One region of the Bacillus sp. C-3-6 genome, then DNA from elsewhere that is predicted to be linked to it. Evidence: riboswitches for the same ligand, from Rfam matches in the RefSeq annotation. Region 1 holds a riboswitch; the other holds the start of a gene.

Region 1 (4,946 bases):
CTTATCAGTATAGAGATGGAAAAAACTTTCGTCAATTTATATAAGGAAGGGGGAGCCCCTTCCTTATATAATTTTTATTTTCTCGATTAAAATCCGTCTTCTAATGCTGCGAATGGAATGTTTAGTCTGTTTTCTACTGTACGTAAACGTTGGTTTAAGCGGTTTAGTCTACGTGTATGGCGCTCAACTGTATTTTCTAGTTGACGTACTCTTTGTTCAAGCTCATTTACGCGTCTTTCTAATTGACGATTTCCAGTGCCAGGAAAAGAGATTGGAAGTTGGAATTGTCTATTTTGGTCATATGGATTCGTTTGCTCTGCTTGATCTATATAAGATTGATATTGTGCTTGTAAGTCATACTGTGGTTGTTGGTACGCATATTGATTATATGGATCATATGGATTGTAGGGATACATAATAACATCCTCCATTTCTTTAAAATAGGTTGAATTCACCATAATGTATGTGCAAAAGCGGAGCGGTGGCACGGCAAATACCTATTTATGTTGACGAGATTTTTCTTTATCCCGCATTAACGGGCAGTAAGACCCCACTGATTAAAGTTTCACTTTATAAAAAATAGCTTGAGGGTTTTTGATTTGTATTTCTTTTGCCTGATGGTATATACTGGATAAAAGAGAGAGTTTACATAAAAGTTACAATTCTATCAAACTCAAACTTTTATGTAAATATGTATAGACATTTATAAAAGAAAAGAGTAATTTATATAGAGTGAAAAATAACTTGTAACATTTTATAAACATATTGTAAAATGATTGTAACAAAACATACATAAAAATGAAATAAATACATAATAGTGATGTTGGGGAAAGGGAGAGAGTATATTGTTCCGTAAAGTAAAGGGTATATTAGTTGGGGTGTTATGTGTAGCTGTAGTGAGTGGCTGTGGTGCAAAAGTAAGTGATGTTGCATTGGTAAGTGATATTGGTGGGCACACTGTAGAGGCTAAAGCAGAAGTGCAAGATACTATTAGTTTAGTTGATGGTCGAACTGGTACTGAAGTGAAAAAATTAGATTTATCTGGTTTAGGCTATTTTGAAGATGAAGCGAAATTTAAAAAGTCTGTAACAAAGGTTGTTGGTGAGGTTGGAAAAAGCGTCGACAAAAAAATGGTTCCTTCACGTATAGCACCTGATGGAAGTTGGCAAGAAGGAAAACCTTCTTATGAATTAATGGAAAAAGAATTAGTAGATAAATTGTTAAATGTTGGTATGTGGGATGCTACGTATCAGTTGCCGATCGTGGAGAAAAAACCAGTCGCAACATTAAGTGATGCGCAAGGAAATGGTACGGTAATTGGTAGATATGAAACGAACTTAGGTGGTTCAACAGGTGGCCGTATTGAGAATATTCGTTTGTCAGCAGCGAGCATAAATGGAGTTGTGTTAGCAAAAGGAGACCGTTTCTCTTTTAATTCATTAATCGGTGATACAACACCAGATAAAGGATATCAATTAGGGAAAGAAATAGTTGATGGTAAATTAGTAGATGGATATGGCGGTGGTGTTTGTCAAACATCTTCAACTTTATACAATGCAGCAGATCAAGCTGGCCTGAAAATGGTGGAGAGAACTACACATTCTAAAACGGTAGGTTATGTTCCACAAGGAAGAGATGCTACAATTGCATATCCATATTTAGATTTAGTATTTGAAAATACGAATGATGCACCTGTGAAGCTTTATATGGGCATTCAGGGTGGAAAGCTAGTTGCTGAAGTACATAAAATGAGATAAGTATAATACCTTTATAAAAAAGCCATTATTTCTAAGTTTGATAGAATTAATGGCTTTTTTGTGCAATCAATATTACACCTCAAGATATAATGAACAGGAGGAAATTTAATAGGAGTAAGACAGTCTAAAAAAGCATTAAATTTAATTCATAGTTTTCTTATTGACATTATTAGTAATGGGGTGTATTCTTCATAATAACAACTAAATAAATGGAAAAATTTATTGGTTTTCTTATCAAGAGAGATGGAGGGACTGGCCCGATGAAATCTCAGCAACAGGCTGTATCAAAGTACTGTGCTAACTCCAGCGAACGCAATAGGCGTTTGAAAGATGAGGAGAAATGGATTCACATTTAACTCTTCTTATATGCGTAAGAAGAGTTTTTTGTTTAGAGAGGGGGGATAGAGTGAAGTTTGATGTAACGTATTTTTTAGAAAGTTTTCCGCAATTATTTAAATATGTATACATAACTTTAGGGATTACTGTAGTTTCAATGATTATTTCCTTCGTTATAGGGATCGGCTTGGCGATCATAACGAAAAATAAAACGAAATATTTATATTCAATTGCAAGAGTGTATATCTCTTTCTTTAGAGGAACCCCGTTATTAGTTCAATTGTTTGTTTTATATTTCGGATTACCACAAATCTTTCCGACATTTACAGTGCTTACAGCTATGCAAGCAACTTTAATTGGCCTAAGTTTAAATAATGCTGCTTATTTATCAGAGATTATTCGAGGTTCATTAAATGCTGTGGAATCAGGGCAAATGGATGCCTGTTTATCAGTTGGAATGACAAAGGCGCAAGCGATGCGACAAATTATTTTTCCGCAAGCTATTCGTGTCGCAGTACCGTCACTTGGAAATAATTTTGTTGGATTGTTAAAAGAATCTTCGTTATCTTTTGCACTTGGGGTGGCTGAAATTTTAGCACAAGCGAAAATGCTAGCGGCACAATCATATCGTTATATGGAAAGTTATTTAGCGGTAGCGATAGTATATTGGATTATTACAATCGTAATTAGCTGGGGACAGAAAAAGTTAGAAAAGAAACTTGATGCACCATATTTGTAACAGAAATGAGGTGATATATATGATTGAGATAAGAGATTTGTATAAGTCTTACAAACATAATGAAGTACTAAAAGGGATTTCACTTACTGTAAATAAGGGAGAAGTAGTAGTCATTATTGGACCTTCTGGTTCGGGTAAATCGACATTATTAAGGTGTTTAAACTTATTAGAACAACCGAATGATGGCAGTATTAGAATTGAAGATTTAGAGATTCATGCGAAGAGACTTTATAAAAAAGAAATAATACAATTGCGTCAAAAAACGGCAATGGTTTTTCAAAATTATAATTTATTTAAAAATAAAACAGCATTGCAAAATATTACAACGGCATTAACGGTTGTACAGAAAAAAAGTGAAGAAGAGGGAAAGGGAATATCGAGAAAAATATTAAAACAAGTAGGCTTAGCTGATAAAGAAGATTTTTATCCAACAATGTTATCAGGAGGGCAACAGCAAAGGATAGGGATTGCTAGGGCAATGGCTTTAAATCCCGCAGTATTATTGTTTGATGAACCGACTTCCGCACTTGATCCAGAATTGGTGAATGAGGTATTGCAAGTTATTAAAGACTTGGCAAGACAGCACATAACGATGGTTGTTGTTACACATGAAATGAATTTTGCAAAAGAGGTGGCGGATCGCGTTATATTTATGGCTGATGGCATTATTGTAGAGCAGGGAACACCAGAAGAAATTTTCCGAAACCCACAAAATGAACGTACGAAAAAGTTTTTACGACAATTGAATGCTTCAGAAGAAGGCAATCATTTCGTTATTTAGGAGGAAGAATTGTGAGGAAATCATCATTATTACTAACATTAGCATTAACAGTATCAGTTGGAGTTTTATCAGCTTGTGGTTCAAATACAGCAAGCGAAACAACAAATGAAAAAGTAGTAAAAGTTGGGACATCTGCAGGTCGTAGTCCATTTATTTTTAAAGAGGGTGAGAAAGTAAAAGGCTTTGATGCTGAAATTATTGAAGCGGCTGCTAAAAAGGCTGGGTATAAAGTAGAATGGAATGTTTCTGATTTTGAGGGATTATTTGGCTTATTAGATTCAGGACGAATTGATACAATTGCAAATGAACTATCAGTTTCTCCGGAAAGAAAAAAGAAATATGATTTTTCAATTCCGTACGTGTATTCTGGTTCTGTATTCGCGGTGAAGAAAGATAATCATACCATTAAATCGCTAGAAGATTTAAAAGGTAAGACTGTAGGTGTCGGGCTTGGTACAGCTGGAGAGCAAGAATTAAAAGCATTAAATAAAAATAATGCTTTTACAATTAAAACGTTCTCAGAGGATCCGACAGCGGAATTGAATGAAGTAGGACTTGGACGCGTCGATGCCTATTATAATGATAAAGTTCAAGTAGAAACAACTATAACAAAGGCGAAATTGGACAACGTCAAAATAGGATTTGGTCCACTTGAATGGGGAGAGATTGCATTTCCATTTGCAAAAAAGAGTGAAAAGTTAGAAGATATAAATAAAGCGTTGAAAGAATTAGAGCAAGATGGCACATTAAGTGATATATCAAAAAAATGGCTAAAAGTTGATGCTACGAAAAAACAAAATTAAGGTGTATTCGTTGAATGGAGTTATCGCCTATCAACTGATATAAAAAATTAAAGGAAACTAGAGAGGAAGTTATTCATGGTACAAATTCATCCGAAAACACGTATTGGTCATGTTGAATTTAAAGTGAAAGATTTAGAGCGTCAAATTGCTTTTTATGAAAATGTTGTAGGCTTAGAGGTAATTAAGCAAGAGGGAAATAAAGCATATTTATCTGGAAAAGGTGGAAAGAACGCGTTACTTGTTCTTGAAAAATTAGAGGACGGGGTACTGCAAGAACCGCGTACGACTGGTATATATCATGTAGCCTTTTTAGTTCCGACTCGTGAAGCTTTTGCTTCTGCGCTATTTGGGGTTCTTCGTAATAAGAATGTAATTGACAGCCCGGCTGAGCAAGAAGGGCGTTATACATATTCAAATGAAATTTTACCAATTTCAAGGTTTAATAGTGCAAGTGATCATACATATAGCGAAGCTTTTTATTTGCAAGATTTAGAGGGGAATGGTATTGAAATTTATGCAGACCGTCCGCG
Region 2 (4,946 bases), 1.9 Mb from region 1:
GAAAATTGCTCCCCCATTTGAGAAGGTAACGATTACATTTAATAACGAAGAAGGCGAATGGGAAGTGAAAAAGATTTCAGTAAAGCGCTTACCAAATGATGCAAAATTAAACTGTAAAAAAACAATATAAAAAATTGTTTGACAAATAAAATGGTCCTTTGGTATTGTTAATAGCAACAATTAGATGTTTGAAAATTAAATAGACTTACCTCATCTACTCTCAAAGGTAGAGGCCGCGATAGGAAAGAGTAAGCTATGGGAGATTTCATGGAATCTGTGATCATAGGCTGAAAGGGACTATTGCCGAAATATAAGAATAACCATCTTATTCATATATTGGGACTACATTGAATAAATGTAGTACTGTCATAAGATTTATTTTATGGAGAGCTATTTGGAGATGTTGATGCGGTTTCTTATTTTGAGGAGATAACAACTCGTTTATTTTTTCAATATATATTTTTCCTAATAAGAAACGCGTGTGAACATTGTTCCGCGCGTTTTTTGTCTATCTAAAAGCGTGCTGCAATGAATAGAAGATTGGGGTTATGAGTTTTAGAGGAAATAAGGGAGGAATTTAAATGTATTTACACGGCACAAGCCGAATTAATGGGCAAGGACACTTAGAAATTGGAGGGTGCGATACGACGCAGCTAGCAAAGCAATACGGAACACCACTTTATGTATACGATGAAGAGTCTATTCGAGGAAAATGCCGAGCATTTCATCGTGCTTTTAAAGAAAGTGGTTTCTCTTATCAAGTAGCATATGCAAGCAAGGCGTTCTTGTGCATGGAGATGTGCCGAGTAGCTCGTGAAGAGAATATGTCATTAGACGTTGTTTCTGGAGGAGAATTATATACTGCGCTCCAAGCAGGATTTCCAGCATCACGTATTCATTTTCATGGAAATAATAAAACAGAAGAAGAGATAGTGATGGCTCTTCAGGCGAATATCGGTTGTTTTGTCGTAGATAATTTCTTTGAATTAGAAGTTTTACACGATTTAGCGATGCAACATGGAAAGTTTGTGAACATATTAATTCGTGTAACGCCTGGAGTAGAGGCGCACACACATGAATATATTACAACAGGCCAAGATGATTCGAAATTTGGATTTGGCGTTTCAAACGGTCAAGCGATACAGGCAATTGGATTTGCTTTACAAAAATCCAATTATAATGTGCTAGGGATTCATTCACATATCGGATCGCAAATATTTGAAACAGCTGGCTTTGTTCGAGCGATTGAAGTTCTTCGCCAATTTTTAGAAGAAGTGAGAGAGCAAACAAACTATGTAGTAAAAGTGTTAAATGTAGGCGGGGGATTTGGAATACGCTACACAGAGTCGGATACACCGTTAACTCTTGAGACATATGTGCGAGCTGTAACAAGTGCAGTGAGAGAACAATTTACTGTATGTGAATATCCATTGCCAGAAATATGGATTGAACCAGGCCGTAGCATTGTAGGTGATGCTGGGACAACAATTTATACAGTTGGGTCTGTGAAAGATATTCCTGGTATTCGGAAATATGTATCAGTCGATGGTGGAATGACAGATAATTTAAGACCTGCTTTATATAGTGCGCGTTATGAAGCAATGTTAGCGAATCGAGGGAATGATGAGAATGAGGAACTCGTTTCGATTGCGGGGAAATGTTGTGAGAGCGGAGATATGTTGATTTGGGATATTCATTTACCGAAAGTCGCTTCTGCTGATTTACTAGCAGTTTCCTGTACAGGAGCCTACGGGTACTCGATGGCGAATAATTACAATCGGATTCGAAGACCAGCCGTTGTCTTTGCAAAAGGCGGAACATCGCAAGTAGTTGTGGAACGCGAAACATATGAAAATATTATTGGGAACGATCGCATACGTATTAAAGAGCTTGTTTAAATAGAAAAAGGAGTTGTTCGGATGGGCAATTCCTTTTTTGTAAAATAAAATAATTAAAATATATCGGAAAACTAGGATTGAAAAAAATCAGAATTGTGATAAAATACAAATACAAAGCTTATCAAGAGAAGCGGAGGGAACTGGCCCGAAGAAGCTCGGCAACCTGCTTATAGAAAGCAAGGTGCTAAATCCAGCAAAATGGAATCCATTTTGAAAGATAAGGTAAAATATATTACCGAACAGTCTTTTCGAAATGGGAAAGATTTTTTTTATGAATAAAAAGGGGGGCTGTTCGCGTGGGTGTACGGGAACATTTTGATGAAGTATCCGAGAAGATTGAAGCGATGCTTGCTGATATGAAATATGGCTCAATTACAATTGTTGTGCAAGATGGAAAAGTAATTCAGTTAGAGAAAAGTGAAAAAGTACGTTTAAAGTGAAAAGCGCTGACTAGAAAAACTAGAGGCGGTTTTAACCTATTTTCATTAGGTTAAAACCGTCTTTTTGCTTTTACAGGGGGAAAAAACATGTTGACGTATGAAACGTGGGAAGAAATTGTTGTTTCGTTTTCGGAAGAAGATGAAACAAAAGGCGCGTTATCAGTATTAAATTGGGCTTATGAAGAGTATAAAGATGAAATCGTCTACGCATGTAGCTTTGGGGTGGAAGGTATGGTATTGCTGCACCTTATAAACCAAGTAAATCCATCTGCTAAAGTTGTATTTTTGGATACAAATGTTCATTTTCAAGAAACATATGAATTAATTCAAAGAGTGAGGGAACGATTTCCTTCATTGAATATTATAGAAAAGCAGCCAGAACTTACACTTGATGAACAGGCGAAGTTGCATGGTGAAAAACTGTGGGAGAGCAATCCGAATCTTTGTTGTAAGATTAGAAAAATTTTACCTTTAGAAAAATCATTAGTCGTGGAAAAAGCATGGATATCGGGCTTAAGAAGGGAACAATCAGAAACACGTAAGCATACAAAGTTTATAAATCAAGATCATCGTTTTCAATCTATTAAAGTTTGTCCACTCATTCATTGGACGTGGAAAGAAGTTTGGCGATATGTATACAAACATAGCTTGCCGTATAACCCGTTGCATGATGTTGGCTATCCAAGTATTGGGTGTGAGAAATGTACTTTACCTGTAGGGGATGGTGGCGATTCAAGAGATGGTAGATGGGCTGGGAAAGTGAAAACCGAATGTGGTCTTCATTATCAATAAGATGAATCTTGAAATAAAGCTAAGAGGGGATATAGAAAATGAGCACAGTAAACGAATTAGTAAACCGTATAGATGAGACATATGATATATCACAAATTGAAAAAGAAATTAAATTAGACAACATTGCTTTAAGTGATTTAGAACTATTGGCGACAGGTGGATATAGCCCGCTTACTGGTTTTTTGGGGAAGGAAGATTATGATTCAGTCGTAGAAACGCTTCGTTTAGCAAATGGTAGTGTGTGGAGTATACCAATTACATTACCGGTAACAGAAGAAGTCGCAGAAAGCCTGAAGACCGGAGAGGAAGTAAAGCTTGTCAACAATGGAAATATATATGGTGCTATTAAAATAGAAGATATTTTCGTACCAGATAAAGAAAAAGAAGCGTTACTTGTATATAAAACAACGGATGAGGCTCATCCAGGAGTGAAAAAATTATATGAACGACCAAACGTTTACGTTGGAGGAACTATTATTCTAACAAAACGCTTTGAAAATAATCAATTTCCTTCTTATCATTTAGACCCAATTGAAACGAGAGAAGAATTTAAAAAACGTGGGTGGAAAACAGTAGTCGGATTTCAAACGAGAAACCCGGTACATCGTGCCCATGAGTATATTCAAAAATCTGCTCTTGAAATTGTAGATGGTCTCTTTTTAAATCCACTCGTAGGAGAAACGAAATCGGATGATATTCCTGCTGATGTAAGAATGGAAAGCTATGAAGTACTCCTTCAAAACTATTATCCGAAAAATCGTGTCTTTTTAAGTGTATTTCCTGCTGCAATGCGTTACGCAGGACCAAGAGAAGCGATATTTCATGCGTTAGTAAGAAAGAATTTTGGATGTACCCACTTTATTGTAGGACGTGATCATGCCGGAGTAGGAGATTATTACGGAACATACGAAGCGCAAGAAATCTTCACGAATTTTACGATAGAAGAGTTAGGCATTACACCACTATTCTTTGAACATAGTTTTTACTGCACGAAATGTGAAGCGATGGCTTCAACAAAAACATGTCCGCACGGAAAAGAAGATCATGTTATTTTATCAGGTACGAAAGTAAGAGAATTATTAAGAAACGGTGAGATTCCACCAAGTACATTTAGTCGTAAAGAAGTAGTAGAAGTGCTAATTAAAGGTTTAAAAAAAGAAGTAGTAACAGAATAGGGAGAGAACGAGATGGATACGAATATTACTTGGCATACAGCTTCGGTTTCAAAAGATGAGAGAAGAGTGAAGAATGGACATCACAGTTTTGTAATTTGGTTTACTGGTTTATCAGCTTCGGGTAAATCTACAGTAGCGAATGCGGTCGCTCGTAAACTGTTTGAAAAGAATATTGGAAATTATGTGCTGGATGGGGATAACATTCGCCACGGTTTAAATAAAGACTTAGGATTTTCTGAAAGTGATCGCATGGAAAATATAAGACGTATTGGCGAAGTGGCAAAGTTATTTGTAGATCAAGGAACAGTTGTCCTTACAGCATTTATTTCACCATTTCGAGTAGACCGCAAACAAGTAAGAGATTTATTAGCGGCAGATGAATTTATTGAAATTTTTGTGAAGTGTCCGATTGAAGAGTGTGAGAAACGTGATCCGAAAGGGCTTTATAAAAAGGCAAGAAAAGGTGATATTAAGGATTTCACAGGTATTGATTCGCCTTATGAAGAGCCAGAGCAAGCAGAATTAATTGTAGAAACGCACAAATATTCTATTGAAGAATGTGCAGAACAAATCGTGAAGTACTTACAAGAGCGTAGTTTTATCCCGCTATTTGCCGGGAAGTAAAATTCCTACCTCAAAGT

Evidence for each region. A riboswitch is a leader RNA that binds a small molecule or an ion and turns the genes downstream of it on or off. The one in region 1 is predicted to bind S-adenosylmethionine.
Region 2: another riboswitch for S-adenosylmethionine. It lies ahead of ACW0JX_RS07245 (YezD family protein); the one in region 1 lies ahead of ACW0JX_RS17060 (amino acid ABC transporter permease).

What each region holds. Positions count from the first base shown of each region.
Region 1 covers NZ_CM137247.1:3,332,563-3,337,508, reverse strand. Annotated here, with positions in the region: gene ACW0JX_RS17070 (hypothetical protein) at 87-416, opposite strand; gene ACW0JX_RS17065 (VanW family protein) at 846-1,757, shown strand; SAM riboswitch class I at 1,986-2,094, shown strand; gene ACW0JX_RS17060 (amino acid ABC transporter permease) at 2,164-2,832, shown strand; gene ACW0JX_RS17055 (amino acid ABC transporter ATP-binding protein) at 2,852-3,613, shown strand; gene ACW0JX_RS17050 (amino acid ABC transporter substrate-binding protein) at 3,625-4,416, shown strand; gene ACW0JX_RS17045 (VOC family protein) at 4,492-4,946, shown strand, end outside.
Region 2 covers NZ_CM137247.1:1,396,884-1,401,829, forward strand. Annotated here, with positions in the region: gene ACW0JX_RS07235 (DUF3888 domain-containing protein) at 1-130, shown strand, start outside; lysine riboswitch at 220-401, shown strand; gene lysA (diaminopimelate decarboxylase) at 582-1,898, shown strand; SAM riboswitch class I at 2,014-2,122, shown strand; gene ACW0JX_RS07245 (YezD family protein) at 2,195-2,338, shown strand; gene ACW0JX_RS07250 (phosphoadenylyl-sulfate reductase) at 2,426-3,130, shown strand; gene sat (sulfate adenylyltransferase) at 3,169-4,305, shown strand; gene cysC (adenylyl-sulfate kinase) at 4,318-4,929, shown strand.